DNA from 4 places in the Alteromonas sp. S015 genome. Region 3 is predicted to be linked to each of the others. Evidence: predicted binding sites of a transcription regulator. Region 3 holds the regulator's gene; each other region holds the start of a gene.

Region 1 (7,544 bases), on a different contig from region 3:
TAAGCGGTGCGTCGCTTTCCACAATACCTTTAACCTGTACACCTGCACCTTTCGACTGATCACGCATAGCGTCTTGTAATGCTGTTGCAAAAACAGGGTGTCGAGCTCGGTAAGTTTCGTCATAGCTGCTGCTTACTGAGTTTGCGTTGGCGATATTACTTGCCGTGGTATTTAGACGCACATTTTCCGCTTCCATACCCGTACTCGAAATTTGCATTACGTTAAATAAACCCATGACTATTGACCTCCTGAGCTGAGTGCTTTTTTCATGCCTTTAACTTTACCATTCAAAAATTCAAGGCTAGCCTGGTAGCGCATTCCATTATCTAAAAATCGGTTTCTTTCCGCCTGAACTTCTACCGTGTTACCGTCACCGGTGTCTGGTTGAGTTGGAATGCGGTACTGCATGTCAAAGTTTGCCGCTACTGACGTTGAATTGCCGCTTAGGTGGCGTTCATTGGTTCGCACCATTTTCGAGGAATGCCCTGTTGAACTGCCCGATGTCTCTCGCATTGCTGACTGCATAGCTTTATTAAAATCGATGTCTCGCGCTTTATAACCAGGCGTATTTGCGTTGGCCAGATTTCCGGCAATCACTTCCATACGCTCGGTACGTATACTGAGCGCTGACGCGTGAAAGCCCACCAGTTTATCTAGGTTAATAGCCATAACATGACCTCTGACATACTTAAAACATTTCGTGTTGACAATCTAAATGAGCATTTAAAAGTGAGACTTTTGCCGATTTACTGTCGCTTGTGAAATAGTTTGCAAGGCTGATGCCAAAATTAGATTTTGACGGGGGGAAATGGACGTCTTAGTTTCAACTTAAACAATTAAAAGCTTTATTAATCAGTCCAGTAACTTAGATTATTTTTTCTGATAGTAAAGGCCAGGGTGACACTTAACCATACTGTATATATCACTCGCAGCACTGATAGATTCCGATGCGCCAAGGAATAGCACACCCTGAGGCTGCAACTGTCCGGCAATTTGTTGCAGGATCCGCTGTTTCACTTCAGCAGAAAAATAAATTAATACATTTCGGCAAAACACTATGTCAAAGCGGCCAAGTGCGGCATAGCTTGAAAGTAAATTTAAACTTCTGAAGCTGACCATGCGACGAACGTCGGATTTTACCTGCATAAGTCCACTTTCATTTTTTTGGAAAAAGGCCTGTCTCCGATGCGGGGATAAGCCTCTCGCCAAAGACAACTCGTCATAAATACCTAACTCACATTTTTGCAGCATTTCTGATGACAAATCCGTGGCTACAATCTCAATACCCGCCCTCAATGCACCAGGCCGCTGACGCTGGTATTCAAGTACAGACATGGCGATGGAGTACGGTTCTTGCCCAGACGAACAGGCCGCGCTCCAAATTCGGATCTTTTGATTTTTTGTCGATATTGCTGGTAGTAACTCATTTACAAGTAAATCAAAGGGGTAGTTGTCTCGAAACCACAAGGTTTCATTTGTGGTCATAGCGTCGATTACGTCCTGAAGCAAGGCTCTGTCGAACCCCTTCACCACCACGTCTATCAGTTCGTCAGCCGATTCATATTTGTGCTTGAAGAGCAATGAAGCTAAACGGCTGCGCACCAGGTATTGTTTACTTTCACCCAATACTATGCCGCATTGCTTTTCCAAAAACTCTCTAAACTTTACGTAACTTGCTGGCGAAACGTCTTTATTAGCCAATCCTGTCTTGCTCCGTTATTCGCATTCTGTCATCAGCCACTTTTGTACCGCTGTAGCAAGTTCATCGGGATGGAATTTCGCGATAAAGTCATCTGCCCCCACTTTCTGCACCATAGCTTGGTTAAAAACACCACTTAGCGACGTATGCAATACAACATGGAGCTTTTGCAGCTCAGGCGTATTCTTAATTTCAGCGGTGAGTGTATATCCGTCCATTTCCGGCATTTCAATGTCGGAGACCAGTACGCCAACACGGTTTGTCACATCACCGTACTCTTCCGCAATTTGTTTGAGCCTGTTTAATGCTTCTAGGCCGTTTTTAGCAAGTTCAATCTCTAGACCCAGAGAAGTCAGTGCCTTTTTAACTTGATTTCTCGCTACCGCTGAATCATCAGCAATAAAGATAATTTTGTTCTCTTGACCTTCAGTTGTAAGGCCTTCCGCAACTTCTGAACTTACTTCGGCATTCAACGGAGAAATTTCATTCAAAATTTTCTCAACATCTAGAATTTCAATAAGTTCATTCTCAACTTCAGTCACTGCGGTTAAATAACTTGCTCTGCCAGTGCCCTGAGGTGGCGGCATAATTGCATCCCAATTAGTATTAATGATGCGTTCTACAGCCCCCACCAAGAAACCTTGAACAGAGCGGTTATATTCTGCAATAACAATAAAGGCGTTAGAGAGGTCTTCAATTTTACGGCCGCGAGTCGCCATACTCAAATCGATAACCGAGATAGTTTGACCACGAATGTGCGCCACACCACGTACCAACGGATTCAATTTGGGCATTGCTGTGAGTGGAGGACACTGAAGCACTTCCCGCACTTTAAAAACATTAATTCCAAAGCGTTGGCGGCCGTTCAGTCTAAACAGCAACAACTCTAAGCGATTCTGCCCAACAAGCTGCGTGCGCTGGTTTACTGAATCTAAAATCCCCGACATAGGTCACCTCTAAGTAATACTGGGCATGATCATTGCCTCTTCTGATAAAGATAGACAATATCACTAAATTTTTGCAGGTCAAACGACAGAAAAATGACACTAAATAGCATTTTTCAGTTTTAAGAAGGCTTTAACCCTTTCTCTAAACAATCGACCTGCGTTAACGCTCGTGCTTTTAAACCTTAAAGGTTTACTTAGGCTGTTTTGAATTTGCACAAAGCAAACCAGCCGTATTAAGCATAGTCAATAACTTGTAAACTGAACACGAAAAGTCATGATGAAAAATATGAACGCCAAGACGCGCCCAACCATCACACGATTACTGTCATTGACTGTTTGCAGCTTGCTCTCAATAAACTGCTTAGCAACACAAACCAATCACAAACGAGTTGAAGAAGGCGCAAAACAATACCTAATAACACAACTCGCTGATAACACAAAGGATACTAGCATTGATGTGTCTATTGTGAAGATAGACGATAGGATAAATATTCCTGACTGCCCAACCGGATTTGAATATAACGCGTCAAAAGAGGCCTTGAGTCAATCGTATATTTCAGTACGGGTGAGCTGTAGAAATAATGAATGGTACCTTTTCACCAGTGGGCAGGTTACACGTACCAAAGAAATCGTTGTCACCCAAGGAGCAATAAGCCCTGGCACTGTGCTGACATCATCGAATCTTTCTATGGCAAAAGTTGATGTAAGGCGGCTTCGCCACACAGTGTTTAGTGAGCAAGAGGCACTTATTGGAGCAAGAATAAAGCGCCGCGTGACAGGCGGACAAGCTATACAGTCAAATATGCTATGCTTTGTATGTAAAGGCGATAGGATTACCATCACCGCAGAGATAGCAGGGATGGAAGTTAAAACAGCTGGAATCGCTCAACAAGACGGTATCGTTGGTGACAATATTAAGGTAATTAATGCCAGTAGCCAAAAGATGGTGATAGCAAGAGTCGCAAGCCCTGAAGAAGTCGTGATACACTTGTAAATGGGGCAGTGAATATCTACTTTTTTGTTCACGATTTAGCTAAAGAAAGCGGCCAAAAGGCCGATATAAAGTACAGAGGCGAAAAAGTAGTGAGGACTAATTATGGCAATTAACAATATAAACAATGGGTTACCCAAAACACCCGTTGATAACGGGAAGGTTGCGCAACAAAATCAGACGCAACAATCTTCTCAGCAGGCTTCGGCACAAGCTGCGCAAGCCGCTTCGGTTCCGCGCCAAGATTCTGTGTCGTTAACGCAATCTGCTCAACAGCTCAATCAAGTGCAGAAAAAAGGCTCTGAAGCGCCTGTGAACCAAGAAAAAGTCGATCGCCTTAAACGCGCGATTCAAAGCGGTGACTATAAGGTTAATCCTGAAGTGCTTGCTAATAAGATTGCAAAACTTGAAGGCGAAATATTTGGCGCTAAATAGTGAGCGACAATACACGTAATTAATGTAAAGAGATCTGATGTGACTGAACAAGCAAGCCAATTAACACAAGCACTTACAAAGCAAGTTGAGCAGTTGTCTTTGCTTGCCGGATTGCTTGAAAAGGAATTGCAACTTATCAGTTCGCGAGATGCAGAATCTTTGATGAAATTATTAGATGAAAAGACAGCGCTATTGACGTCTATTCAGGCTCTCGATGGACGTATCGAACGTACTATCAGCGACCAAAATTCAATGTCGGAAGAAGAAGAAACATTAATGTCCGACGCAAAGAAACACCTAGACGATTGTAAATACCGCACTCAAGTAAATCAAAAAGCCGTTGAGCAAGGACAGCTACGCCTCACACACTTACGCAACTTGATGATGGAAGTACGCGCCAAAGAATCGCTTACGTACGACAAAAAAGGAAAACCTAAAGGCGGTACGTTAGGCTCAGGAGTTAGCGCTTGACGTTCTGCTCTTCTCAGTAACGATAGTCCTTTAGTTTTACACCTGTGAACGAGATTTATACCCCCAATACATATTTCGCGTCTTTCAACCGTTCTCAAAAAACAATTATCTGCGGGAACCGCCTCTTAGCAAGTGTCTAGTAATACTTCACATCTTTCACTCGGCGCGGTTTTGCGGTCGTCAAATAAATGTCGTAAACCTGCTGCATATCTAGTGCAAGTTCAGTAACGTAGGTATCTTCGCCGACTGGATAGGTTTTCACGACTTCAGCGCCTCTAATTACCCCTTCTACTGATGCACGTAATGTTTCGCTGTCTATGACCAAACGAGAAAGAGATTGGTTGCCTTCAATTTTTTGACCATATACCTGTTCAGTTAGCTCTCGGTACGCATCTAATTTTGACGCTTTCATCGCCATGATAAGCTTCATACTGTCACTTTCACCATGCTGGGAAGAAATAGGTGCATAGCCTACTGCTTTGAGTACTGGATAAGTTTCTGGCTCTATAGTTTCCCACTCAACATGTTTATCAATAACGCCGCATCCACCAGTGCTTATTGCTAAACCAAGAAAGCAAGACAGCAGCAGCGATTTTGATTTGTTTTTAAATTTCAAGCACATAGTTTTATTTCCAAATTGTATTAATAGTCAAATTAATGATGCCATTAACCTGCTTCCGTTAATGGTGGCAGTGCTTTTGAGAAATACCGCCAAAAGTGCGACAACACGTTTCGCTCTATCTATATTGACGTTTTTATAAAAGCGCTTAATAGAAGTCTGTGCAAGATACGCGCCCGTTTGATTTAATAGCAGTACAAACACATCAATTGGCACTCTTTTCGCATATCTCTTTCTATAAACCGAGCGCTTTGTACAGCGCAGATATCGAAAATCTTTAGAGGTGAGCGGTGCGACCTATTAGCAAAACAATGCTAGTCACTATTTTTAACGCTGTCGTGGCGGTAGTTTGCCTGTTAGCATTTTTCGTTGGGCAAGCAAATGCCGTGTGGTACGAAGCTACGGGTCAAGCGGTGGTACGAAATGGCGATAAGGAAACGGCAAGGCATGCGGCTACCCAAGAAGCACTGAAGCAAGCTATGCTTTTTGCAGGCGCATCGGTTCATAGCGTTGCTAAGCTAACGAACGGCCTTCTCAAAAATGAGGAGATGACCATTCGCTCCACCGGTGAAGTAGATCAGTTGGAATTAGTTGATGAAGTGTATAGCGGTGATGTAATTACAGTGAGTATACGTGCCGACATTTTTCCAAGGGAAAAAATTTGTGCCGCAAAAGAAGACCAAAAACATTTCGCTACGACGCATTTCAGAGTGCGTAATAGAGCGCAATTGACACAAGGTAACATTCCAAATTTCGACATTTCAATTACTCAGCAAATTGCGCAGGCCATGCGCGATAAAACAGAGAATTTAGTCATTACTTACATCGCGCCCCATACCGCGAAATTCGACAGTCGATATACTGATGAAAACATTCGTACTCTATCAGCGCAAAGCAATACGCAATTCGTGTTAGTAGGTGTTATAGATGATTTAAGTATGACTAACAAAGAACCGTCGGTATTTACACCGTGGCGCGACGGCACTTCCCTACGCGCATTTGCTATGACCATTCAAGTATACGACGGTATTAATGGAGGCCTGTTGCTAACTAAGTCTTATCAGAATCAGGGAGAATGGACATTCGACAGGTTTGAAAATGTGGATGAATTCTCGACGACATTTTGGCAGTCCCTTTATGGCCAAACAGTCAACGCAACAATAGCAGAAGCGGTCGAAGACATAAAAGAAGCCACTGCATGTCAGCCAATCACGGGTAGAGTGATAAATATTGCCGGCGATAAAATCTCAATTTCTCTAGGCAGGGATAATGGCATTTCTGAAAATGATGAACTATTCCTTTATCAAGCCAAAGAAATTGTCGATAATCGTGGCCGTAAATATTTACAGTATTCACTATACCCTGGCAAGTTCGTAGTTACTAAAGCCTTCGGTAATTCATCGCTAGTCGTCAATGAAAGTGCCGGAATGATGGCAAACATTCAAGAACACGATTTTGTGGTTAAGAAATAGTCTTTCTTAAATTCCACTTATGCGCTCTTAATCTTGGTTGGTTAATCAACACAGACGTGTTATACCTATAAGAATGTATGGCAATTTATACTTAAACTTTAGGTGAAGAAAGTTACTCTCACCTATACTTTAGTATAATTAAAATAATAAATTTATGACCCTTTCTCTATTTGCTTCGCACTGCTTGGCATTAGCGGCTTTGCTATTGGCTGGACAGCAAATGAAGGATCAGTATGTAATCGAGTTTCCAAAGCTTGAACAGGAAGTAAAAAATAAATTTGGCGCTGATAAAGCATCACACGTTGCAGCGCTAGAAGTTACCCTACACGCTCTTGAAAGCAAGGGGGTAAAAGATCAATTGCTTGGTGTAAACGCTTTCTTTGATGAGCATATTCAATATGCTACTGACGATATCGTCTTTAAAGAAAAAGACTACTGGGCAACCCCTTCTGAACTTTTTGGCCATTCTCGCGGAGATTGTGAGGATTATGCCATTGCAAAATATGTAGCTCTGCTACACTTAGGTATTGAAAGTTCCAAACTTCGCTTAATTTATGTAAAAGCAAAGATTGGTAGAAGTCGAGTAACACAAGCACATATGGTTTTAGGATACTATGATTCCCCTTCATCGGATCCGTTAGTGTTGGACAGCTTAGTGTCTAATGTATTACCCGGCTCACAGCGCACAGACCTGATACCTGTTTTTAGCTTTAACGACTCAGGTATTTGGCAACCAGGCAAAGCGACACAGGTTTCTTCGTCTACCAGTAGACTATCTCGGTGGCGTGACGTTATTGAGCGCATGAAATTAGAGGGGATTAGTAGAAGGTCCTAGGAGTTTATGTCAATAACAAGAGAATTGTGGCTAGCCATTATAGTCGTTGTCCTTGTTGCAATTGCAGGTAGCGTG
Region 2 (7,544 bases), on a different contig from region 3:
AAAGGTATCTCTAGACACTGACAACCAATCGCGTAATCGTTCCCCGCTAGGATCATCAAACGCAATATTGCGTTCGTGAGCTTTTAACCCTGGAGCTTGCCCAATAATAAGTACTTTAGTCGATGGGGCAGTGCTAAATATAGGGTTGGGTTGATGGGGTAAATGAGAAGTACATAACTGGCAGTTTCTTGCTTTAACCACCAGAGCATCGTGGCCTTTCACATTTTTCTCCAAAAAATTCTCTTTGTAATACTTTTGTCACAATTGTATGATCTAAATTTGACTATCTAATGTATATACAGTATGTTTAACAGTGACAGTAGTAGACTGTAACACAGGAGAAGAAACATGCGTAAAGTAGTACTAACATTAGCTCTATCAGCAGCCTTTGGTATTGCGCATGCGGAATCTGGTGAGAACCAGCTTTTCGATTGCATGGATGCGAAAACATTCGAAATGAATAACCAATGTATGTCGGATCAAATCGGCAACAACATTAGGTTCCGTGATGCACAAGCAAAGCTGATCGACATTGCAAGCGAAAGTCAAGGTGACTACGCCATTGCAACAATGACATTCGATCAAGAAAATATGCACATCGACATCGTAGCACACAAAGACTCGCTTAACGCGCTTGCTGCGAACCGTAACTAATTTTTAGTTATCACACAGAAGCCGGCGACAATTTCGCCGGCTTTTTTGTATCAGTTAGAAAATTCTATTAAGTCCATTAATAGCAGCAACTCGATAAGCTTCTGCCATGGTCGGATAGTTAAATGTAGTGTTAACGAAGTAATCTATAGTATTGCCTTCGCCTTTTTGCTGCATGATAGCTTGACCGATGTGAACAATTTCAGAAGCACGTTCACCGAAGCAATGAATCCCTAAGATCTCTTTTGTTTCGCGATGAAATAAGATTTTCAGGCTGCCAGTTTGTGTCGACGCAATTTGCGCTCTGGCCAAGTGTTTAAACTGGGCTCTTCCCACCTCATAAGGCACTTTTGCAGCGGTAAGTTCTTGCTCTGTTTTACCTACAGAGCTAATCTCGGGGATGGTATATATGCCAGACGGAATATCTTCTACCAACGCTGAATGGGTTTTTATGCCAAGCATAGCCTCTGCGGCGAAGCGGCCTTGGTTATAGGCTGCTGATGCTAGGCTTGGATAACCAATCACATCTCCAACAGCGAACACGTTGTCTACGTCAGTCTGATAATTTTCATTAACTCTGAGCTGGCCCCTGCTATCTGCTTTTAAACCAATGTTCTCGAGTTTAAGTGTATCTGTGTTACCCGTGCGCCCGTTAGCAAATAATAGGCAATCAGCACGCATGCGCTTACCTGATTCTAAGTTTAAAATCACAGAATCATCGGTTGCTTCAACTGAAGAGTAGGTTTCGTTGTGGCGAATAAGAACGCCGTTATTCCACAAGTGGTAGCTTAATGCGTCAGAGATCTCGTCATCCAGAAATGACAGTAAGCGATCACGCATGTTAACAAGGTCAACTTTTACGCCTAGCCCTCTAAAAATGCTCGCATATTCGGAGCCAATAACCCCTGCGCCATAAATGATAATAGATTTGGGATCGTGATCTAAAGATAAGATAGTGTCTGAGTTATAAATGCGTGGGTGGTTGAAGTCGATATCTTTTGGGCAGTAAGGACGTGAACCGGTTGCGATAGCAATTTGACCCGCAGTGACAGTATCTTTCGAACCATCTTTACGGGTTATCTCTAACGTATGCGCATCTACGAAACTGGCTTCACCGTGAAAAAGGGTAACGCGGTTTCTATCATAAAAAGAAGAGCGAAGTCGCGTTTGGCTTTTCACAACACCGCTTGCGTGACGCATAATATCAGAAAAAGTAAGGCTTTTACTCAAGTGATTGTCGGCAAATAGGGGCGATGAGTTGTATTCAATAAGACGACTGACGGAGTGACGAAGGGCTTTTGATGGAATAGTACCCCAATGGGTACAACCACCTCCCACTGCCTCATATCGCTCTACAACCGCCACTTTTTTTCCCGCTTTGGCAAGCTGCATTGCAACGCCTTCTCCACCTGGACCTGTACCAATAACTATTGCGTCATAGTGATACGATGGAGCCTTTGTTTTTTGCTTCGTTGCCATGTTACTTTCCCGTATTGTTACTTCTATGATGTGGCGTTTGAAATCGCAATCACCGCCATGATAATTCAATGATGTAGCTTGAATATTTAAGCTTAGAATGAAGCCAAGTCTTATATCTCAGCTCAACAAACTCTAGTATAACTACCTTACTTGATGTGTCATTCCAACTATAGATCAAAAAAAACCACATAAGCATAGACTTATGTGGTTTTTTACAAATATTAAAGACAAAGAAGGTGTTTACGCCATTTGAAGTGACAAGCTCTGCAATTGCGTCCATTTTTCTTTTTGAACAGCAAACGCATGCTTTAACTCTTTGTATTTATACGCAAGCTCTAGCCCTTCGATACTGCGCTTTAAGGTGCGTTGTTTAACGCGCATCACGCGTTTTTTTGTGGCGTAGTATTCACTCATGCGCTGTATTAACAAGTCGTACTCTTCTTGAATGGTGTGCATCATCTCTTCAGCATTAGGCAGTAGCGATACTTTTTCGCTTGCTCTTTGCAGCTGCATTGCCGCCAATGCTTTCTCTATGCGCTCTTCTGGTACCTTGCGAAGATTTGATGTAAGACCGACCAGTGATAATCCTCTAATTAGCCATTTTGTAGGATCAAACTGATACCAGCGAATACCATTACGGTAGTCGTATTCAAAAATGTGATGGTAATTGTGATAGCCCTCACCAAAGGTAAAGAAAGCAAGAATGCTGTTATCGCGTGCCGTATTCTTGTCAGTGTAAGGCTGGCTACCCCAAAAGTGAGCAAGAGAATTAATGAAAAAGGTCACATGGTGAACTAGCACTAGGCGAAGTACTCCGGCCACTAAAATCATGCCTAACACGTCACCATTTAAATAGCCCAGTAGGCCCGTGATCCCGAAGTTGGCTGCCAATACGATAGGTAAATAATAGTTGTGTTGCCACATTACTACCTTATCTTTTTGTAAATCTTTACAGTTGCTGTAGTCGTCGTAACGTTTTGCTTGATACTCGCGCAACATCCAGCCGATGTGTGCAAACCAAAGGCCTTTCTTCGCTGAGTAGGGGTCTTTGTCGTTGTCATCAACATGACGATGATGAACGCGATGATCTGACGACCAGTGCAGAATACTATTTTGCAACGCCATGGCACCACCAATCGCAAGAATCACTCTAACAACCACATTGGCATCGTAAGTTTTATGCGACCATAAGCGGTGATAGCCGGCAGTTATCGACATACCGGTGAAATAAAACAGGAATATAGCCGCACCGATTTCTGCCCAATCGATGCCTTGATACGCCACCCATAGCGGCACACCAATAAACGCAATAGCGCCAGATATAATAAATACCAGCACATTAGTAAGGATAAGAGGAGGTTTTTTCATTTTATACAACTTGGCTTACAACTGTTCGCTAATTTATCGTTTTACGAGGCTTCAGGCAAGCAAAACCCCGATTAGTTCTGCTTACATGTGTGAAATTTAATTATAGTAAAGCTACGCTGAAGCGCTCGTTATTTGAGGATTTTTCTGCTTAATGCTTGTTTATAAAAGAGTTGATTCTGTTTCTCTTTCCCCACGGGTGTGTGTTGAGATAAACTAACCGCGCTAGTCTTTGATGTGCGAAGTTTGATTGAGTTTATGGTTACTCAGATGACGCTAGGGCTTCAATATCGAGCGCTACAAATCATCAGGCCGTTAAAAGCTAATCAACCAATGGTGCGAATGTGAGTCGACAAGAACAGAAATTAAAAACCCGTCAAAATATCATCCATGCTGCGTTTTCACTGTTAGATGAGAACCGCAGCTTATCGGCAATCAGTTTGCGCGAAGTTGCTCGGGAAGCGGGTATAGCACCTACGTCTTTTTACCGACACTTCAAAGATATGGATGAATTGGGTTTAACGCTGGTAGATGAAGCCGGTTTAGCGTTGCGCCAGCTCATGCGTCAGGCAAGACGACGCATTGCCTCTGGTGGAGGTGTTATTCATACCTCAGTTGAAACTTTCATGGAGTTCATCGCTGCCAATACTAACGTGTTCCGTCTATTGCTGCGCGAGCATACCGGTACGTCGTCAGCTTATCGACTAGCAGTTTTCAGAGAGATTCAACATTTTATCGACGAGTTAACCGACTATATTATTGAACAGCAGGGTGTGGAATATGCGTGTGCTCAGCTTCAAGCTGATGCCATGGTAAGGCTAGTATTTAGTGCTGGAGCAGAGGCTCTAGAAGCTGACGACAAACTACGTCGAGAAATTGGTGAAAGAGTGAAAGCGCAACTTCGCTTTGTTCAAGTGGGCGCGACACAGAAAAAGTAATAATTAAATCAAAGCAGTCGGCTTTCGAAGTCTAAATATGGACTTCAATGGAAGCTATTAAATGCGGAATGATTAACTTAAAAGGCCTTTTCCTTTACGAAAGGCCTTATCGGCTTACACGTAAACTAGCCTTTGCGTGTTAGTAAAACGCCTGCCTCAATATGATGAGTGAAAGGAAATTGATCGAATAGCGCCGATTGAGCAACGTCGTGAGTTTCACTCAAAAGCTCAAGGTTTTGCGCCAAGGTTTCAGGGTTACACGAGATATACACGATATTATCGTAATCCTGAATCATTCGTAGCGAGTCTTCATCTAATCCAGCTCTCGGTGGATCGACTAACACAGTAGTGAAATTGTATGTACTTAGATCAATGCCTTCTAAGCGGCTAAATGTGCGCTCGCCCTTCATTGCCTGAGTGAATTCTTCAGCGGCCAATCTGACAATCTTCACATTGTTAAGTTGGTTTTGCTCAATATTAAACTGCGCTGCTTGCACAGAAGGCTTTGCTATTTCGGTACCCACGACGTTGTCGAAATGAAGCGCTAGTGGCAGTGAAAAGTTTCCCGCGCCGCAATACATCTCCAGCAAATCTCCCGAGAGCGGCTTTACACAATCTAGCGCCCATTCAATCATTTTACAGTTCACTTCAGCGTTAGGCTGGGTGAAGCTATTTTCGATGTGCTTAAAAATGAATTCTTTACCGTTTACCGGTAAACGCTCAATAACAAAATCGTTTTCGATAATAAGCTTTTGCTTTCTTGCGCGGCCAATGATGTTTACTTTCGGAAAGTGAGCCTCTAGTGTCATTTTTAATTCATTTGCAGCCCGCTCCCATTTATCATCTAGCTGGCGATGATAAAGAAGGCTGATAACAAGTTCACCAGATAGCGCAGAAAGATAGTCGATTTGAAATAGTTTCTTTCTTAGCGCTTCATTTGGTCTTATTTCTTCAAGTAACAATGCCATAGCATCGTTTATTGTTTTGCATGCAGGAGGGAAACTATCTACGCGATACTTCTCTTTCGTTTCCTGATTGAACATGATGTGAAATAAATCATCGCCCTCATGCCATATTCTAAACTCGGCACGCATACGGTAGTGCGTTGGCTGCGATGGAAATACAGAAAGTGCAGGCGCATTAAATGGAGAAAGTAACGCAGTAAGGCGAGTTACTTTTTCGTCTAACTGAGCTTGATAGCGTTGGTGTTCGGTCGGGGACATAAAATTCTCCATTCAATGTTGAGGTCGCGAATTGTAGTCTCTTAAAAAATAACTGCAACAAGAGGTATCTACTTCAGCGGCACGTATTAAGGAAGTGACAGTAAAAAAAGTTGTATTAAAATTAAACAATATTGATTCTTTGCCGATAATAAGATTGGGGATAGTGAGGATCAAATTATGAACGTGGGTCAAATTAAGGCTTTTATGGGTGATCAAAAAGCAGATCAAAAGGCATCAGTTCACCCGAACGACATGTTTAAAAAGCAGTTACAGCAAGATGGATTGCAGCAAGCCGCTGAGTTTTCGAAACAACAATCGGCATCAGTATCTGTTTCAAGTAGCCAAACTAGCATAGGTTTTCGCGTGGTGAGTAGTAGTCTTTACCAAGCGTTGGAATTGAATGGCCAAAAGCCACAAGAAACCAAAGAGAAAAACCTTGAAGAGAAGTCGAGCGGTTTGTTCGATTTTGAAAAAGTAGCCAGAAATGTACTTAAATTCGTAGGTGGTGTCATTAGAGGTGCGGCAAATGACGGTGCTAGCGAAGAAAAGCTTAATAGTTTATTCAGCCAAGCGAGAGAAGGGGTAATGCGTGGTTTCGAGATGGCTGAAAAAGATCTTGCTGGATTTATGAATGAAGAGATTGAGCAAGGAATATTAAAAAGTCGCGATCTCATCGACACAGGTATTAACGATCTAGAAAACGAAATATTTGGTCGCCAACAACCTAATGCCGTCTCCTTTTCATCATTAAATGCCATAGCAGGATCAGATGAGAGGAGCGGTAGTTTGGTGATTAGAACTAAAGATGGAGATGAAGTTACCTTTAGCTTTGAGAGTCTTCGTTCGTTTCAAGCCTCTCAGCAACGTAGCTTCCGAGTTCAAGAAAGTCAGGAGCAACGCAGCGGAAGCGGTGAGCCAAGTGAAAATAGCTTTGCCGCGTCTTTTACAGAAAAGACGTCATACCAATACTATGAACGAAGCGGTATTAGCTTCTCATTGAAAGGTGAGCTTGATGAAGATGAGTTGAAGTCGATAGCTGATTTGGTTGGGCAAGTCCAGGATCTTGCTGACACCTTCTACAATGGAGACATTGATAAAGCATTTGAAGAGGCGCTAAGTTTAGGCTTTGACGACAAAGAACTGGTTGGTTATGCGTTACAGTTAAACAGAACAACACAAACCGAAGTGTTAAAGACTTATGAGAACATTCAGCATTATAATGAAGAGAAAAGTGATAATGCGAAGTTTGGAAATGTAGTTAGCCCCATAGCGCAATATCTAGAAAAGATGATGGATACTTTTGCTAACGCTGAAAGTACGCTGGGAAGTAACGAAGACTATAACGCTTTAATAGCGGGTTTGATTAACGAAATGGAAGATGTGCAGGTACCCGATCTGATATCGGCTATAAATAGGTTCCACGCTTTCAATCAAACGTTACTTAATGGACTTCCTCAAACTGCTGAGACGAGTGAATAACTGATCATATTACTCATAAAAAAGCCCGGAAGCGAAAGCTAACCGGGCTTTTTTGTAGCATACACACCGTTATTGTATAATTAGACGTGTTCGACTTTGTCTTTTGCCGGGCGAACTTTAAGCGTTCGTTCTTGGAAAATAGAGTCGTTAGTTTTATCAATAACACTATCAAGATCGTTTGTTATAACCTCTATAAAACCGTAACCTTTCCGTTTTCCAGTTTTACGATCCTTCATTAAACGAACCGATTGCACTTCGATAAAGCTACTGAAGTACTCTTTTACTGCGTTCTCGTTTGCTCTATAAGGCAAATTACCCACATATAAAGTTTCTACCGATCCTTCATTAGAATGTGCTCTGGCATCTGAGGAAGATGGACTTTGAATAAGAGACGCTAGCCAAGGAGTAA
Region 3 (7,544 bases):
GCCAGAGTTGGAACAGATGTTGCACCAGTCACTTCAAGCAGGTGGCGAAGATGGTGCTGGCATTGAGCCAGGCTTGGCTGATAAGCTGCAAAAATCGTTGCAGCAAGCCAGTCAGCAGCAAGAGTTAGATGGAGAGCCTGCGGTACTCCTTACCTCTGGCATGCTACGACCCGTACTATCTCGCTTCTTAAAATATTCGGTTGTTGGGCTTCATGTTCTTTCTTATCAAGAAGTGCCTGACGACAAACAAATAAAAATAGTCAGTTCGGTCGGTCAATAATCTGACACTGGGTGATTGGAGAGGTTGCAATGAAAATTAGACGTTTCTTCGGCAAAGATATGCGTGAGGCGTTAAGCCAAGTTAAAGCTGAATTGGGCAGTGATGCGGTCATCATGTCAAATCGCAAAGTTGCTGACGGTATTGAGCTTGTTGCAGCTTACGACAAAGAGCCTGAAGCCAAGTTGTTCAAGCCTAATGTTTCTCCACAAGGTGCTGCTAAAGTACCAGGCAAGAAAGCCGTGCCTACCTTAAGCGAAATAATCGGTGATGACGGCCCAGATAGTCTGAAAGCATTGTTAGAAAAGCAGCACGGTGGAAGTAGTAGTGTGCCAGGTTCCGTAACGCCAAACTCATCGATGACAGCGAACGCTAAGCACGCCAACGAAATTGCGTCACATTTGGATTTCTCTGACGCATTTATTGACGACATAGAAACGCATTCACCTGTTCAAGAAAACGTGAATCAACACGCTTTTCCTGAGCATCAGGCATCGAGCATAGGTGATACCCCAGCGACACAATCAGCCGAACTAGCTCAAATTAAAGAGGAGCTGGCGTCTTTGCGCGATGTGTTGCAATATCAGGTTGCAGATTTGATGGAAGCGAAGAACAAACGTCAAAAACCTGTTCATCAATATCTAATTACCCGTTTAACGGATATGGGATTAAGTAATGCACTGGCTAAACAGTTAATAAGCTATACTCCAGCACATTATAATGAGCGTGATGCTTGGGTTTATCTTCTTAACCTATTGGCTAATCGCATAAATGTTACAGGAAACGATATACTTAGTGCACAAGGTGCTGTTGCATTAGTAGGACCAACTGGTACAGGTAAAACAACGACTGTTGCGAAACTTGCTGCCCGCTATGCACAGAAATACGGTGCTGAGTCGGTTGCGATGATTACCATTGATACGTATAGAATTGCAGCCTATGAGCAGTTAGCGACATACGGAAAAATTATTGGCTGCACGGTGAGAAAAGCGCAGACTAGTGAAGAACTTGCGGATTTATTATTCCAACTTCGTCATAAGCGACTAGTATTGATTGATACGGCTGGATTTAGCCAAAGGGATAGTCGATTAATTAAACAGATTAAGCAGTTTGATAACGGCCAAATGCCAAATGTTAAAAAATATTTGGTAGCGCAAGCGAATACACAATATCCTGCGTTGCAGAGAATCATTAAAGCGTATGATGATATTGAACTAAGTGGCTGTATTTTCACGAAGTTAGATGAGTGCTACTCTTTAGGAGAGGTGCTCAGTGCAGCGGTTGAATACCAACTACCGGTTAGTTATGTCACCGATGGTCAGAAAGTACCTGAAGACATTAAGATTGCAGAAGCGAAATCTTTGGTTTCCGCTGCTGCAAAGCTTTATAAAAAGTACGGTTTGAATCATACTAGTGGCAACAACGCAATTAAAACAGCATAAGCAGTATGATTGACGACCAAGCGAGTAGCTTAAGAAAAATGAAGCAATCACGGTTAATCAAAGTAATCGCCGTCACCGGTGGTAAAGGTGGCGTAGGTAAAACAAACATTACACTAAACACCGCTATCGCAATGGCGAAGCAGGGTAAACGTGTGATGGTTCTTGATGCGGACCTCGGTCTTGCTAACGTAGATGTTATGTTAGGACTACGTGTTGAGAAAAACTTATCTCATGTGCTTTCTGGCGAATGCACCCTTGATGAAGTATTAGTGACCGGCCCGCACGGTATAAAGATTGCCCCTGCCACATCAGGTACGCAGTCGATGGCCGAATTGTCGCCTACGCAACACGCTGGCCTGATTCGCGCCTTTAGCGAGCTACGATCACAAATTGATGTGCTTATTGTCGATACGGCGGCAGGCATTTCAGACATGGTGTTAAGCTTTTCAAAAGCTTCACAAGACATTATGGTTGTTGTGTGTGACGAGCCTACTTCATTGACAGATGCGTATGCATTGATAAAAATTCTGAATAGAGAACACGGTGTTTTCCGCTTTAAAGTTGTAGCTAATATGGTTCGCGACGTGAGAGAAGGCCAAGAGTTATTTAGTAAGTTGAGCAAAGTGACAGGGCGTTTTTTAGATGTTGCACTAGAATTAGTGGCAACAGTACCGTTTGACGAGAACATTCGTAAAGCGGTACGTAAACAAACATCCATTGTTGATGCTTACCCGGGGTCACCGGCGGCCGTTGCAATTACACAGTTGGCAAGTAAAGCCTTAACATGGCCTATTCCAGCGCAGCCAGGTGGTCACTTAGAGTTTTTTATTGAACAATTAGTTGCAGAAAAAGCCGTAGGAAGTCAGCGTTGAACAGCAAGGCAGCCGCTTATCAACAACAAACCGATAAGGCGCAGTTAGTCGAACGACATGCACCTTTGGTTAAGCGTATAGCGCATCACTTAATAGCGCGATTGCCTGCTAGTGTTTTAGTAGACGATTTAATTCAGTCAGGAATGATTGGATTACTAGAAGCCGCACGTAACTTTGATGGCTCAAAGGGAGCCAGCTTTGAAACGTTTGCTGGTATTCGCATCCGCGGTGCTATGCTAGATGAAATTCGTAAAGGGGACTGGACGCCGCGTTCAGTTCACCGAAATGGTCGCGCCATTACAGAAGCAATTTCGCAAGTAGAAAGCGAAACAGGGCGAGACGCTAGAGATTCTGATATTGCTAACAAGCTTAATGTAAGCTTGCAGGAATATCACCAGATGCTTAATGAAGTAAATGCAGGAAAGCTGGTTGGTATTGAAGACTTAGGTGTGTCAGATGACGTTATATCGACAGAACAAAATCGAGGTAGCGACGCACCACTGGAAGATTTAATGCAAGGCGCTTTTCAAAAGGCGCTTGCCCATGCAATTACGACATTACCTGAAAGAGAGGCGATTGTACTTTCACTGTATTATGATGAAGAGCTGAATCTCAGAGAAATAGGTGAGGTTCTTGATGTAAGTGAGTCGCGAGTCAGTCAAATTCATAGTCAGGCCATGTTAAAACTCAAATCACGAATGAAGTCGTGGCAAGCTGACGAAGAATAGAAATTAATAACAATTAACCCCTCACTGGAGGCTATTTTGGACAAAAGCATGAAAATTCTCGTGGTCGATGATTTTTCAACCATGAGACGTATCATCAAAAACCTACTCAAAGATTTGGGTTTTTCCAACATCCAGGAAGCGGATGACGGAAGTACTGCATTGCCGATGTTGCAGCAAGGTGATTTCGATTTCGTAGTTACCGATTGGAATATGCCAGGTATGCAAGGTATTGACTTGCTTCGCGCAATTAGAGCCGATGACAAACTCAAGCACCTACCAGTACTTATGGTTACTGCTGAAGCGAAAAAAGAGCAAATTGTTGCCGCCGCGCAAGCAGGTGTTAATGGCTATGTTGTTAAGCCGTTCACTGCAGCAACACTTAAAGAAAAATTAGATAAAATATTCGAACGTTTAGGTTGATCCAGACGCTCACCAGAGAAATGAGGTTTACTGGATGTCAACGAATGTAAACGTTCCAATTTCGTTGGAAGAAGCAAAACAGCTTGTCACCTATCTCGAAGAAGGTGACAACGCTTCTGCCAATGCCCTCTTAGAAGCATCCTCAATGAAAGAAAACGTTGAGCTATTTGCTGAAGTTGGGAAACTGACGCGTCAACTTCATGACGCGCTGAATAATTTTCAAATAGACGACCGCATTAAAAATCTCGCGACCGACGATATTCCTGATGCACAAACCCGCCTAACCTACGTAATTGAAGAAACTGAAAAAGCTGCTAATACTACTATGGATGCCGTTGAAGCGAGTATGCCTATAGCTGAAATGTTGTCGGCGCGCATCGAAAAGGTTATGCCTGAGTGGAAAAAGTTAATGAATCGCCAAATAGAGTTGGGTGAATTTAAAGCTTTATGCGCAGATATAGACGAATTATTGGAGGAAGGTTCGGCGCAGTCAGCTAAACTTACACAGTTACTTACAGAAGTACTGATGGCTCAAGGTTATCAAGACTTGACAGGTCAGGTTATTCGCCGCGTTATCGACTTGGTTAAAGAGGTGGAAGACAGTTTAGTCAACATGCTTACCATGTTTGGTGAACGCGACGGTGCAGAACAAACTAAACCATCTAGCGTTAAGGCCGATAAGGTTGATGGTGTAGAGGCAGAAGGCCCTATCATTGATGCCAATAAGCGCGACGACGTCGTGTCAGGCCAAGATGATGTAGATGACCTTCTGTCTAGCTTAGGTTTTTAGGGGAGCGGGCGCATGTCGTTTGATGTTGACGAGGATATATTACAGGACTTTCTGGTCGAGGCTGGGGAGATACTAGAACAATTACAAGAACAGCTCGTTGATCTTGAGAACAATCCTGAAGATGCGGATTTGCTTAATGCAATTTTCCGTGGTTATCACACGGTTAAAGGTGGAGCAGGTTTTCTGTCTCTTACCGAGTTAGTAGAAATTTGTCACGGTGCAGAAAACGTGTTTGACGTAATGCGAAACGGACAACGAACACTAACACCCGAACTGATGGATATTATTCTGCAAGCCACAGATGTGGTGGTCGAAATGTTCGAACGAGTGAAAGCTCGGGATCCATTGGAGCCAGCAGATGCACACCTTGTCGACTTACTACACAAACTAAGTCGCCCAGAGTCTCCAGATGAGAATATTTTTGGTGGACAGAGTGCGCCGGCATCCGAGCCTGAGGCTGCTGTAGAAGAGCCAGAATTAGTTGTTGAAGAACCTACCGCGCAAGAGCCAGGTACCGGTGATAGCGGTGGAATCGACGAAATCACCGAAGACGAGTTTGAAGCGCTACTTGATGAGCTTCATGGCTCAGGTGCGCCTGGGCAGTCATCGGCGGCCAAAAGCGAGCCAGCTAAGACTGCTGCCCCCGCTGCTGCCAGTGATAACGACGATATCACTGATGAAGAATTTGAAGCTCTGCTTGATGATTTACACGGCAAAGGCAAATTTAGTGGTGAAGAAGCAGCACCAATTGCGAGTGCTCCTGCTCCAGCACCAGCAGCACCGAGTGCAGCAGGTGATGAAGAAATCACCGACGACGAATTTGAAGCATTGCTTGACCAATTGCATGGTTCAGGACAGGGCCCAACTAAGCAGGACACGGTTTCCAAGGCGCCAGAGCCTCCTGTAGATAAGGCAGCAACAGAAGCGATTCAAAAAGCTAAGCAAGCTGCGCCAGCAACTCCTAAAGCTACACCAACTCCTAGTGCCACAGCGCCAGCTAAAGCAAGTGCACCTGCTGCGCCAAAAGCAGCGCCTAAAAAGGACGAGAAGAAGGCGGCACCTGCGGCGCCTCCTGCCGAAACGACAGTGCGCGTTGATACCAAACGCCTTGATCAGATCATGAACATGGTGGGTGAGCTAGTTCTAGTAAGAAATAGGCTCATTAGTTTAGGTATAAACAGTAACGACGAAAGCATGTCGAAAGCTATCGCTAACTTAGATGTGGTGACGGGCGACTTGCAAGGTGCGGTAATGAAAACCCGCATGCAGCCTATCAAGAAGGTGTTTGGTCGTTTCCCTCGTGTTGTTCGAGACCTTGCGAGAAGCTTGAAGAAAGAAATTACCCTTGAGCTAGTGGGAGAGGAAACTGATTTAGATAAGAACCTGGTTGAAGCACTGGCAGATCCGCTTGTGCATTTGGTGAGAAACTCCGTCGACCATGGTATTGAGATGCCTGATGATCGCGCTGCAGCGGGTAAACCGCGGATGGGTACGGTTCAGCTATCTGCATCTCAAGAGGGCGACCATATTCTCCTTACCATCGAAGATGATGGTAAAGGAATGGACCCCGATAAGCTTAAAGAAATTGCCATTAGTCGTGGTGTGCTAGACGCGGATGCAGCAGCACGCATGTCGGATGTTGAAGCATTTAACCTGATCTTTGCGCCCGGGTTCTCTACCAAAACAGAAATTAGTGATATTTCTGGTCGTGGTGTAGGCATGGACGTGGTTAAGACCAAGATTAACCAACTTAACGGTACTGTAAACATTGATTCACAGTTAGGTAAAGGCACCCGACTGGATATCAAGGTTCCATTAACGCTGGCAATCCTTCCTACGCTAATGATTGTTGTAGGGAAACAAACCTTTGCGTTACCATTGGGTGCGGTGAACGAAATAATAAACATGGACATCAAGAAGACCAATACAGTCGATGGCCAGCTAACAATGATAGTTCGTTCAAAAGCAATTCCGCTGTTCTTCCTTGGTGAATGGTTAATTCGAGGTCCCAAAAACATCGATAGGGAAAAGGGACACGTTGTTGTCGTGCAAATTGGCACACAACAAGTAGGGTTCGTTGTAGACGCGCTAATAGGCCAAGAAGAAGTCGTTATTAAGCCCCTTGATGCCTTGTTACAAGGTACGCCAGGCATGGCTGGTGCCACGATAACTTCAGACGGTGGAATTGCATTAATTTTAGATGTTCCGAGCCTGCTTAAACGGTACGCGCGTAAACCCATCAAGTAAGGCGATGAATTAATAGGAATAATAATCCATGGTCTTTAAAGTCCTTGTCGTGGACGACTCGACTTTTTATCGTCGTCGAGTAAAAGAAATACTCGATGGCGATAAGGAACTTGAAGTTGTTGGGGAAGCGAGAAATGGGCGCGATGCACTTGAAAAAGCAGAAGCGCTAAAGCCAGATGTAATAACGATGGATGTTGAAATGCCCGTGATGGACGGTATTTCAGCTGTAAAGGCCATAATGGATAAACGGCCTACACCTATTCTTATGTTTTCGTCGCTAACGCATCACGGTGCGCAAGCGACGCTAGATGCTTTAGAAGCGGGCGCGCTCGATTTCTTGCCTAAGAAATTCGAAGATATTGCGCAGGACAGAAAAGACGCATCGCGTTTGTTGTGTACCAAAGTACGCTTGATAGCACGTCGTGGCATTGGTATGAAGCGCCCATCATTTCGCTCTGTAGAGGCGAGAAGGCTTCCTGATAATGCGCCTAAGCAAGCGTTCTTTAAAACATCGGGTTTGCTGTCAGGTCATAAAGACGCAGCCATACAACCGACCGTTTCGTCTGTAAGAGCGACGGGAAAGCACTATAAATGTCTAGCAATTGGGGCTTCTACTGGCGGACCTGTGGCGCTTCAAAAGGTGCTGTCTCCGATACCTGCAGCGTTTCCATACCCTATTTTGCTTGTACAACATATGCCTGGAACATTTACCTCGGCATTTGCACAGCGCCTAGATACAAATTGTAAGATAAAAGTTAAAGAAGCCGA
Region 4 (7,544 bases), on a different contig from region 3:
CTATGGCGTGCGGTTGTTTACATTTGCTAATGGCGTTTTGGCCTGCTGCGTTAGCACTATTTTAGACCGACGTTTTTTCAATTAAAAAGCCCGCAATAGCGGGCTTTTTAATAACAAGAGGAGATACGTTGAAGCTAGGGATTTTTAAATAGATAATTGGTTTTGTGCCTTCGAGTTTGATAACACATCGTTGGTGTGGAACGAGCAAGGTTTTAAACTAGCTCGTTTGTCCAACACTGTTTACAGCAGCAATAATACCTTCTGCATCCAAACCGTGCTCTTTGTACATTTCTTGCTGTGTGCCTTGCAGTATGAAACTATCTGGCAACCCTAACATCTTCACCGCTTTTAATACGCCATTTTGCTGCAAGTGTTCAAGCACCGCGCTGCCAGCTCCGCCCATAATACAGCCGTCTTCCAACGTAATAAGTGCACTGTGTTCACCAGCTGCTTTTAGCACAGCATCACCGTCTAAGGGCTTAATAAAACGCATATCGATAACCGTGGCGTCAATGGCTTCTGCAGCTTCAAGGGCATAGGGTAATAGACAGCCAAAGTTTAAAATGGCAATGCTTTCTGACTTATCTTTCGACGATTCACGAACCGTGCGAGATTTACCGATCTCAAGCTCAGTCATGGCTTCGTCAGGTGTGATACCCATGCCGGCACCTCGAGGGTAGCGAACAGCAGCGGGTTTTTGTAGCTTGTGACCCGTGTAGAGCATTTGGCGACATTCATTTTCATCTGAAGGGGCCATAACTACCAAATTTGGAATACAGCGAAGGAAAGCGATATCAAACGCCCCCTGGTGAGTAGGGCCATCTGCGCCTACAATACCGGCTCTATCAATGGCAAACAATACGGGTAAGTCTTGAATCGCCACATCGTGAATGAGTTGGTCGTAGGCACGCTGCAGAAACGACGAATAAATAGCAACAACGGCATTCATACCGTCTTTAGCAAGGCCTGCGCCAAACGTTACCGCATGCTGTTCGGCAATGGCAACATCGAAATACTGTTCTGGAAAACGCTGAGAAAACTCAACCATGCCTGAACCTTCGCGCATGGCTGGCGTTACTGCCATAAGTTTGGGATCTTGCGCGGCCATATCACACAGCCATTTCCCAAAGATTGCCGAGTAAGTAGGCGCTGAAGGCTTAGACTTTGGCAACGCGTTATCTGCCGGGTTGAATTTTGGAACCGCGTGAAATTTGATAGGATCTTCTTCAGCAACTGCGTAGCCTTTACCTTTCTTAGTGACTACGTGTAAAAGCTGCGGGCCGTCGAATTTGCGCATATTGCGAAGCGTATCAACTACACCATTAACGTCGTGGCCGTCGATAGGGCCAATATAGTTAAAGCCTAGTTCTTCAAATATAGTACCGGGCACCACCATGCCTTTTATATGCTCTTCAGCACGGCTGGCAAACTCTTTAATAGGAGGTACATTGCTTAGCAGTTTTTTACCGCCATCGCGTATAGAGTTGAAAAAGTTACCTGTAAGTAAGCGCGCTAGGTGGCTATTTAACGCTCCAACGTTTTCAGAAATAGACATTTCGTTGTCGTTAAGTACTACAACCATATCTTTTTTGATATCGCCGGCGTGATTAAGGGCTTCAAAGGCCATACCTGCGGTCATTGCTCCATCGCCAATAACCGCCACTACCTTGCGGTCTTTGCCTTCTTTTTCCGCCGCTACAGCCATACCTAGCGCCGCGCTTATCGACGTGGAGGAATGGCCAACGGCAAAGGTGTCGTAGTCGCTTTCAGGTGGCCAAGGGAAAGGATGTAGGCCATTCTTTTGGCGAATCGTGCTCATGCGCTCTGCGCGGCCGGTGAGGATCTTATGAGGGTAGGCTTGATGCCCTACGTCCCATAACAAGCGATCGAAAGGAGTGTTGTACACATAATGTAACGCGACAGTAAGCTCTACCGTGCCTAAGCCCGAAGCGAAGTGACCGCTAGTTTGGCTTACACTATTGAGTAAATACTCACGTAATTCATCGGCGAGCTCGCGTAATTTATCTTGGGGCAGTAGCCTCAATTTGTCAGGCGTTTGCGCAAGCGCAAGCGTTGGGTAATGTTGGAGATCTAAACTCATGTACTTATTATCTTTTTCAACATGGCGCGTGGCTAGTGGTCGCGTTTTACCAAAAGCTCGCTAAACGCAATTAAACTGTCAGTATTGTAGGGTAAACGCGCCAATGCTTGAAGTGCATTATTGTGAAGCATTTCTAATTCTTGTTTAGCGCCTGACATACCAAGTTTGGCTGGAAACGTATTTTTCCCTAACGCTTCGTCTGAACCCGCGGGTTTTCCTAGCTTTTCGCTGCTGCCTTCAACGTCCAGAATATCATCTTGAACTTGAAAAGCTAACCCAATATCTGCGGCATAGGCCATTAAGTCAATCTTAGTTTGTGAAAGTAAGCCTTCACTAACAATTGCAACCATTTCAACACAGGCTTTCAATAAAGCGCCGGTTTTCAATCTATGAAGTTGCTTTAACGCTTCTAGCGAAATGGTTTCACCTGTACTGGCTAGGTCGATAGCCTGGCCGCCACACATACCTACATAGCCGGCACTTTTTGCTAGGACCGATAATAGTTGACCACGCTTAGTTTCGGCGTACGTACTCAATGGCGCATCCGCTAATACCGTAAACGCAAGCGCTTGCAGCGCGTCGCCAGCTAAAATAGCCGTCGCCTCATCAAAGGCGATATGACAAGTTGGCATACCGCGACGCAAGTCGTCGTCGTCCATGGCAGGCAAATCGTCGTGTACTAATGAGTAAGCGTGCACACATTCAATAGCCATGCTAATAGCCATCTGGTCTTTTTTAGGGACGTCTAAGGTATTGCCCACAACTTGTACCAGCAGGGGACGCATACGTTTGCCGCCAGCAAGCAACGCATGGCGCATGGCGTCTTTCAAGCGTGGCGCGTAGTCGGGTAAATCATCAATTAAAGTAAGAAGAGATGCATCAGTTTGCTGTTTAACTTGCTGATGCAAAGCAGAAAAATTCATAGATTGCCTGTTAGTTAAAAATGAACGATTTACGGTTGTTCACTTTCAGGGAGAGGGTGAAGTGTTTCTTCGCCTTGTTCACTAAGCAGTATTTTTACTTTTTGCTCAGCGTTCTCAAGCGATTGTTGGCCTTGACGGGAAAGTGCAATACCGCGCTCAAATTTCTCTAGTGCTTTATTAAGAGGCAGGTCACCGTTTTCCATTTCGTTAACGATAGCTTCTAGTTCTGATAAAGTTTCTTCAAAAGACGCTGATGCATTTTCTTTCGTCATAAAAACACTCAATATAGTGGCCAAAATACGTATACCGCGCACATTAACCGAGGGTTGAACAAGGGTCAAATGGTTTGTCCGTATATCGCCTATATCACAGTGACATAGCTTTTTTTTCATTCAGTCTCAAAGGCAACATACGAGTAAATTATGCTATATTCGATAAAAGCGCCATTATTCTTATAGAATTGACAATATTATTTACTAAACATAAGGCAAAAGTGACAGGTTCACAGGACGCTAGATGTTTTTATTTTGCAAAAGCCGACAAAGCAGCGCTTTTACATTGAACCTACTTCATAATAAACAAATAAATGTGATATTTTTCAATAATGTCGTTTTAGTATTTCTATCTTTTGCCGATAGGATGTTTGTACACTAACAGCACTGACTGCGCATAAATGGGGAAGAGTGAGTGGATTTAGCAACCGTCATAGGTATGTTGGGCGCCATTGGTTTCATAGTTATGGCTATGATTCTGGGCGGCAGCTTGGGCATGTTCATCGACGTGCAATCAATACTTATTGTATTCGGGGGAACACTATTTGTTGTCTTATCTCAGTTTACTTTGGGGCAATTCTTCAGCGCGGGTAAAGTTGCTGGTAAAGCATTCATGTTCAAAATCGAAACGCCCGAAGAGCTAATTGAAAAAATCGTTGAAATGGCAGATGCTGCACGAAAGGGCGGTTTTTTAGCACTTGAAGAAGCAGAAATTTCCAATGAATTCATGCAAAAGGGTGTAGATATGTTGGTTGACGGTCACGACATTGAAGTGGTTAGGGAAACGTTAGCTAAAGATATCTCGATGACGACCGAAAGGCATGAATTCGGTGCCTCTATATTCAAAGGAATGGGCGACGTGGCACCCGCAATGGGAATGATTGGTACTTTGATTGGCCTGGTTGCCATGCTGTCTAACATGGACGACCCTAAAGCTATCGGTCCTGCTATGGCGGTAGCCCTTCTAACCACACTGTACGGCGCATTCTTTGCCAACGTGGTGTGTTTGCCGATTGCATTTAAGCTAGCGGTAAGAGCTGGCGAAGAAAAGTTAAACCAGAGTCTTGTTCTTGACGGTATTGTGGGGATCGCTGACGGCCAGAACCCACGTGTTATCGAAGGGGTGTTAAAGAACTACCTTGCGGCGAGTAAACGCGGAAGTGCAGAGGAAGAGTAATGGCCGAAGAAGAATGCCCAAAATGTCCCCCCGAGGGGCTTCCAGCCTGGATGGGAACCTTCGCAGACTTGATGTCCTTGCTAATGTGCTTTTTTGTACTTCTTCTTTCTTTTTCGGAAATGGACGTACTGAAGTTTAAGCAAATTGCTGGCTCTATGAAGTTTGCTTTCGGTGTGCAAAATAAAATTGAAGTAAAAGATATTCCAAAGGGCACCAGTGTTATTGCTATGGAATTTCGTCCCGGCAAGCCCGACCCTACGCCTATTGAATCCCTTCAGCAGCAAACCACCGAAATGACTCAGCAAATGCTTGAATTTCAGGCCGGTAATGAAGATTCTGCTGGCGGTAGGCAAAAACAACGTGGAGAGCAGCGGGGCGGTCAATCTCAACAAACTGTTACCGAGTCTTCCTCGTCGGCTGAACAAAGCACAGATCAGTCTCAAATGGCTGAATTAATGAAAAAAGTAGCTCAGCAGTTAGAAAAGCAAATTCTAGATGGCTCGGTGGAAATGGAGTCTTTGGGGCAGCAGTTAACCATTCGTATCCGTGAAAATGGTTCATTTTCAGCAGGCTCAGCCTTTTTGCAGCCTCAGTTCCAGCCGGTATTAAGAAAAATTGGTGCGCTGTTGGCAGATGTTCCTGGAGAAATCGAGATCTCAGGGCATAGTGACGGACAGCACATTGCCAACGAACTATATCGTTCCAATTGGGACCTGTCTGCACAGCGCGCCGTGGCAGTTGCCGAAGCTATGCGTACAGCGCCAGGTTTTGACGAAAGTCGCATGTCAGTAGTGGGTAAGGCAGATACTGCCCCTATTGTAGAAAATGCCACTACACCCGCAGATAGGGCTCAAAATCGCCGTGTTGAGATTAATATTAATCAAGGCAAGCCAATGATATCCAAGCCTATATCAGTTGTAGACGAATAGTGCTTTGACCTACTATCGGCTTCAACATGAAAGCGGCGCTCTAAAAGCGCCGTTTTCATGTTCTGTATGTATCGATAATTAGAATTGTTAAACTCGCGCCACGTCATCTCTGTAATGAGGCTTTGATATAACAAGTTGAACGGTGCTGATCGTTCTTTCCAAAAAACCACCTTCGCAATACTTCAGGTAATAGGTCCACATCCGCATAAAGCGCTCGTCATAGCCATCGTTTAACAGTTCATCCTTTGCAGAAATAAATGCTTCATACCAATGGTTCAGCGTTTTCGCATAATCAATACCAATGTCGTGCAAGTCACGAATCATCATATTGGTATACTTTTTCAGGTGAGCGTTAAGCTGGTGCTGTGACGGTAAGAATCCTCCGGGAAAGATATACTTCTGTATAAAATCGACGCTGTTTGAATAGCTATCGTAACGTCTGTCATCTATGGTTATCGACTGAAGCAACATAAGGCCGTGGTCTTTCAAGAGTGATGAACATTTTTCAAAGAAATTACCTAAAAATTGTTTACCTACCGCTTCAATCATCTCGATAGACACGAGCTTGTCATATTTGCCTTCGAGCAGACGATAGTCCTTTTTAAGTAAAGTGACGTTGTTCTCAAGACCTTCTCGGGCAATCCATTCTTTGGCCCATGCATGCTGCTCTTCAGATATCGTTGTGGTAGTCACACGGCAGCCGTAGTGCTTGGCTGCATAGACAGCTAATCCGCCCCAGCCTGTACCTATCTCCAGGAGATGGTCATGCTCAGTAAGCTGTAATTTGTCGCAGATAGCTTTGAGCTTATAGTTCTGTGCTTCGTTTAGCGTAGCATTTGGGTCTGGGTAGATGGCAGAAGAATACATCATTGTTGGGTCAAGAAAGCGGGTATAAAGCTTGTTGCCTAAATCATAATGCGCCTCAATATTTTTTTTCGCCTGACCTTGCGTATTTCGACGGGCGAAATGTTGGAGTTTATTGAAGGGCATGGTGACCCATTTAAACTTATTTTCCCATTCGTCAAGGGTGGGTAAATTCCTCGCAAACACCCTTACCACCGCAGTGACATCATCACTGTCCCACAATCCATCCATGTATGCTTCACCCGCGCCTACGCTTCCGCCTAGCAATAAACGTCGATAGGCTTGCAAATCTTTAATATTAACAGTTGCGTGTAAATCGCTATCTTCGGTGCCGAAACGCGCAATGACATCGCTGTTTTCTTGAATGGTTAAACTGCCGAAGGGCAGCTGTTTTAAGCACTGTAAGAATAGCGTTCTACAAGCTTTATCTACAAGGGAGACCTCTGAGGTGGTCAGTAGTACAGATTCACCAAAAGACATTGTTATTGTTCCTGACTTTTTTCTGGGTGTGTATACATTGGCGTTCGTTTAAGCAATAGTTTAAGCGCGTGCCAATAAATTCCAGACACAGTTTTTATTGTCATACTGGGTATACGTTTAAGTGCCGCAGTTAGATTCGCATTATCTAAAGTAAATTTAGTTAAATTAATCCCAGCACTGAACTCTTTGTCATCTCTTACACAATCCATCGCAAGTGAAAGTTTAGACGAAGGTTGTGATATCGACCATTTATAGGTCATATCCATGGGATTAAAAGGCGATACATGGAAAGCCTTCGGCGTATCGTCTTGTGTATCTAAGTTAACAAGATAGTGATGGCGCTCATTCCATGGTGTATTACTCACTTCGGCAAGCATATGTGTGTATTCACCATTGACGTTACGAAGGTAATAGAAATTAACCGGACTAAAGTAAAGCCCCCACATCCGCAGTTGACCCAGCATAAAAACGTCGCCGCTTAGCGCTTTACCGTCATTCAATTCGATCATCCTTTGCAATACGGCTTGTTTCAAAGAAATAGAAGCGTCGCCTAAATAGTCTTCTCGCTTGAATCGCACTCTTGCTTTGTTATGCGCGCTAAAATGCTTCAGCGTGTCCGATAGCGCGTTCAGTTCATCACTGTCTAGCTTTAACCAAAACAGATAAATGTCGTAGTCAAACTTGTGTTGGGTAGGCTTGAAACGTTGATGATATACCTTGCCTTTATATATCGCGCTTTCTATCACAGGGCTTCACCAAAACGAGAACAAACGTCTAGTGCACTGGTAACGCCGTCTT

What was found. The regulator FliA, encoded in region 3, starts transcription of late flagellar genes. The targets are predictions, from matches to a motif close to CTAAAGNTNNNNNNNNNNNNGCCGATA.
Region 1: a site for FliA is predicted at 3,680-3,706, ahead of flgM (flagellar biosynthesis anti-sigma factor FlgM). Genes of this name have one in related genera too.
Region 2: a site for FliA is predicted at 5,778-5,804, ahead of V7R42_RS18150 (DUF5610 domain-containing protein). Genes of this name have one in related genera too.
Region 4: a site for FliA is predicted at 3,635-3,661, ahead of pomA (flagellar motor protein PomA). Genes of this name have one in related genera too.

What each region holds. Positions count from the first base shown of each region.
Region 1 covers NZ_JAZETO010000014.1:12,077-19,620, forward strand. The annotation lists gene flgC (flagellar basal body rod protein FlgC) at 1-235, opposite strand, end outside; gene flgB (flagellar basal body rod protein FlgB) at 238-669, opposite strand; gene V7R42_RS19595 (CheR family methyltransferase) at 871-1,701, opposite strand; gene V7R42_RS19600 (chemotaxis protein CheV) at 1,717-2,646, opposite strand; gene flgA (flagellar basal body P-ring formation chaperone FlgA) at 2,924-3,640, shown strand; gene flgM (flagellar biosynthesis anti-sigma factor FlgM) at 3,743-4,072, shown strand; gene flgN (flagellar export chaperone FlgN) at 4,112-4,543, shown strand; gene V7R42_RS19620 (LPP20 family lipoprotein) at 4,680-5,165, opposite strand; gene V7R42_RS19625 (flagellar assembly protein T N-terminal domain-containing protein) at 5,474-6,634, shown strand; gene V7R42_RS19630 (transglutaminase-like cysteine peptidase) at 6,789-7,469, shown strand; gene V7R42_RS19635 (bifunctional diguanylate cyclase/phosphodiesterase) at 7,476-7,544, shown strand, end outside.
Region 2 covers NZ_JAZETO010000011.1:472-8,015, reverse strand. The annotation lists gene V7R42_RS18180 (uracil-DNA glycosylase family protein) at 1-234, opposite strand, end outside; gene V7R42_RS18175 (hypothetical protein) at 349-654, shown strand; gene sthA (Si-specific NAD(P)(+) transhydrogenase) at 709-2,130, opposite strand; gene V7R42_RS18165 (acyl-CoA desaturase) at 2,371-3,498, opposite strand; gene fabR (HTH-type transcriptional repressor FabR) at 3,840-4,433, shown strand; gene trmA (tRNA (uridine(54)-C5)-methyltransferase TrmA) at 4,559-5,656, opposite strand; gene V7R42_RS18150 (DUF5610 domain-containing protein) at 5,834-7,135, shown strand; gene V7R42_RS18145 (RNA recognition motif domain-containing protein) at 7,216-7,544, opposite strand, start outside.
Region 3 covers NZ_JAZETO010000001.1:898,209-905,752, reverse strand. The annotation lists gene flhA (flagellar biosynthesis protein FlhA) at 1-280, shown strand, start outside; gene flhF (flagellar biosynthesis protein FlhF) at 310-1,719, shown strand; gene V7R42_RS03925 (MinD/ParA family protein) at 1,725-2,591, shown strand; gene V7R42_RS03920 (RNA polymerase sigma factor FliA) at 2,588-3,319, shown strand; gene cheY (chemotaxis response regulator CheY) at 3,356-3,739, shown strand; gene V7R42_RS03910 (protein phosphatase CheZ) at 3,774-4,529, shown strand; gene V7R42_RS03905 (chemotaxis protein CheA) at 4,542-6,776, shown strand; gene V7R42_RS03900 (protein-glutamate methylesterase/protein-glutamine glutaminase) at 6,805-7,544, shown strand, end outside.
Region 4 covers NZ_JAZETO010000008.1:217,013-224,556, forward strand. The annotation lists gene V7R42_RS16135 (phosphatidylglycerophosphatase A family protein) at 1-65, shown strand, start outside; gene dxs (1-deoxy-D-xylulose-5-phosphate synthase) at 218-2,101, opposite strand; gene V7R42_RS16145 (farnesyl diphosphate synthase) at 2,134-3,024, opposite strand; gene xseB (exodeoxyribonuclease VII small subunit) at 3,054-3,416, opposite strand; gene pomA (flagellar motor protein PomA) at 3,712-4,473, shown strand; gene V7R42_RS16160 (flagellar motor protein MotB) at 4,473-5,402, shown strand; gene V7R42_RS16165 (cyclopropane-fatty-acyl-phospholipid synthase family protein) at 5,490-6,746, opposite strand; gene V7R42_RS16170 (DUF1365 domain-containing protein) at 6,749-7,492, opposite strand; gene V7R42_RS16175 (NAD(P)/FAD-dependent oxidoreductase) at 7,489-7,544, opposite strand, start outside.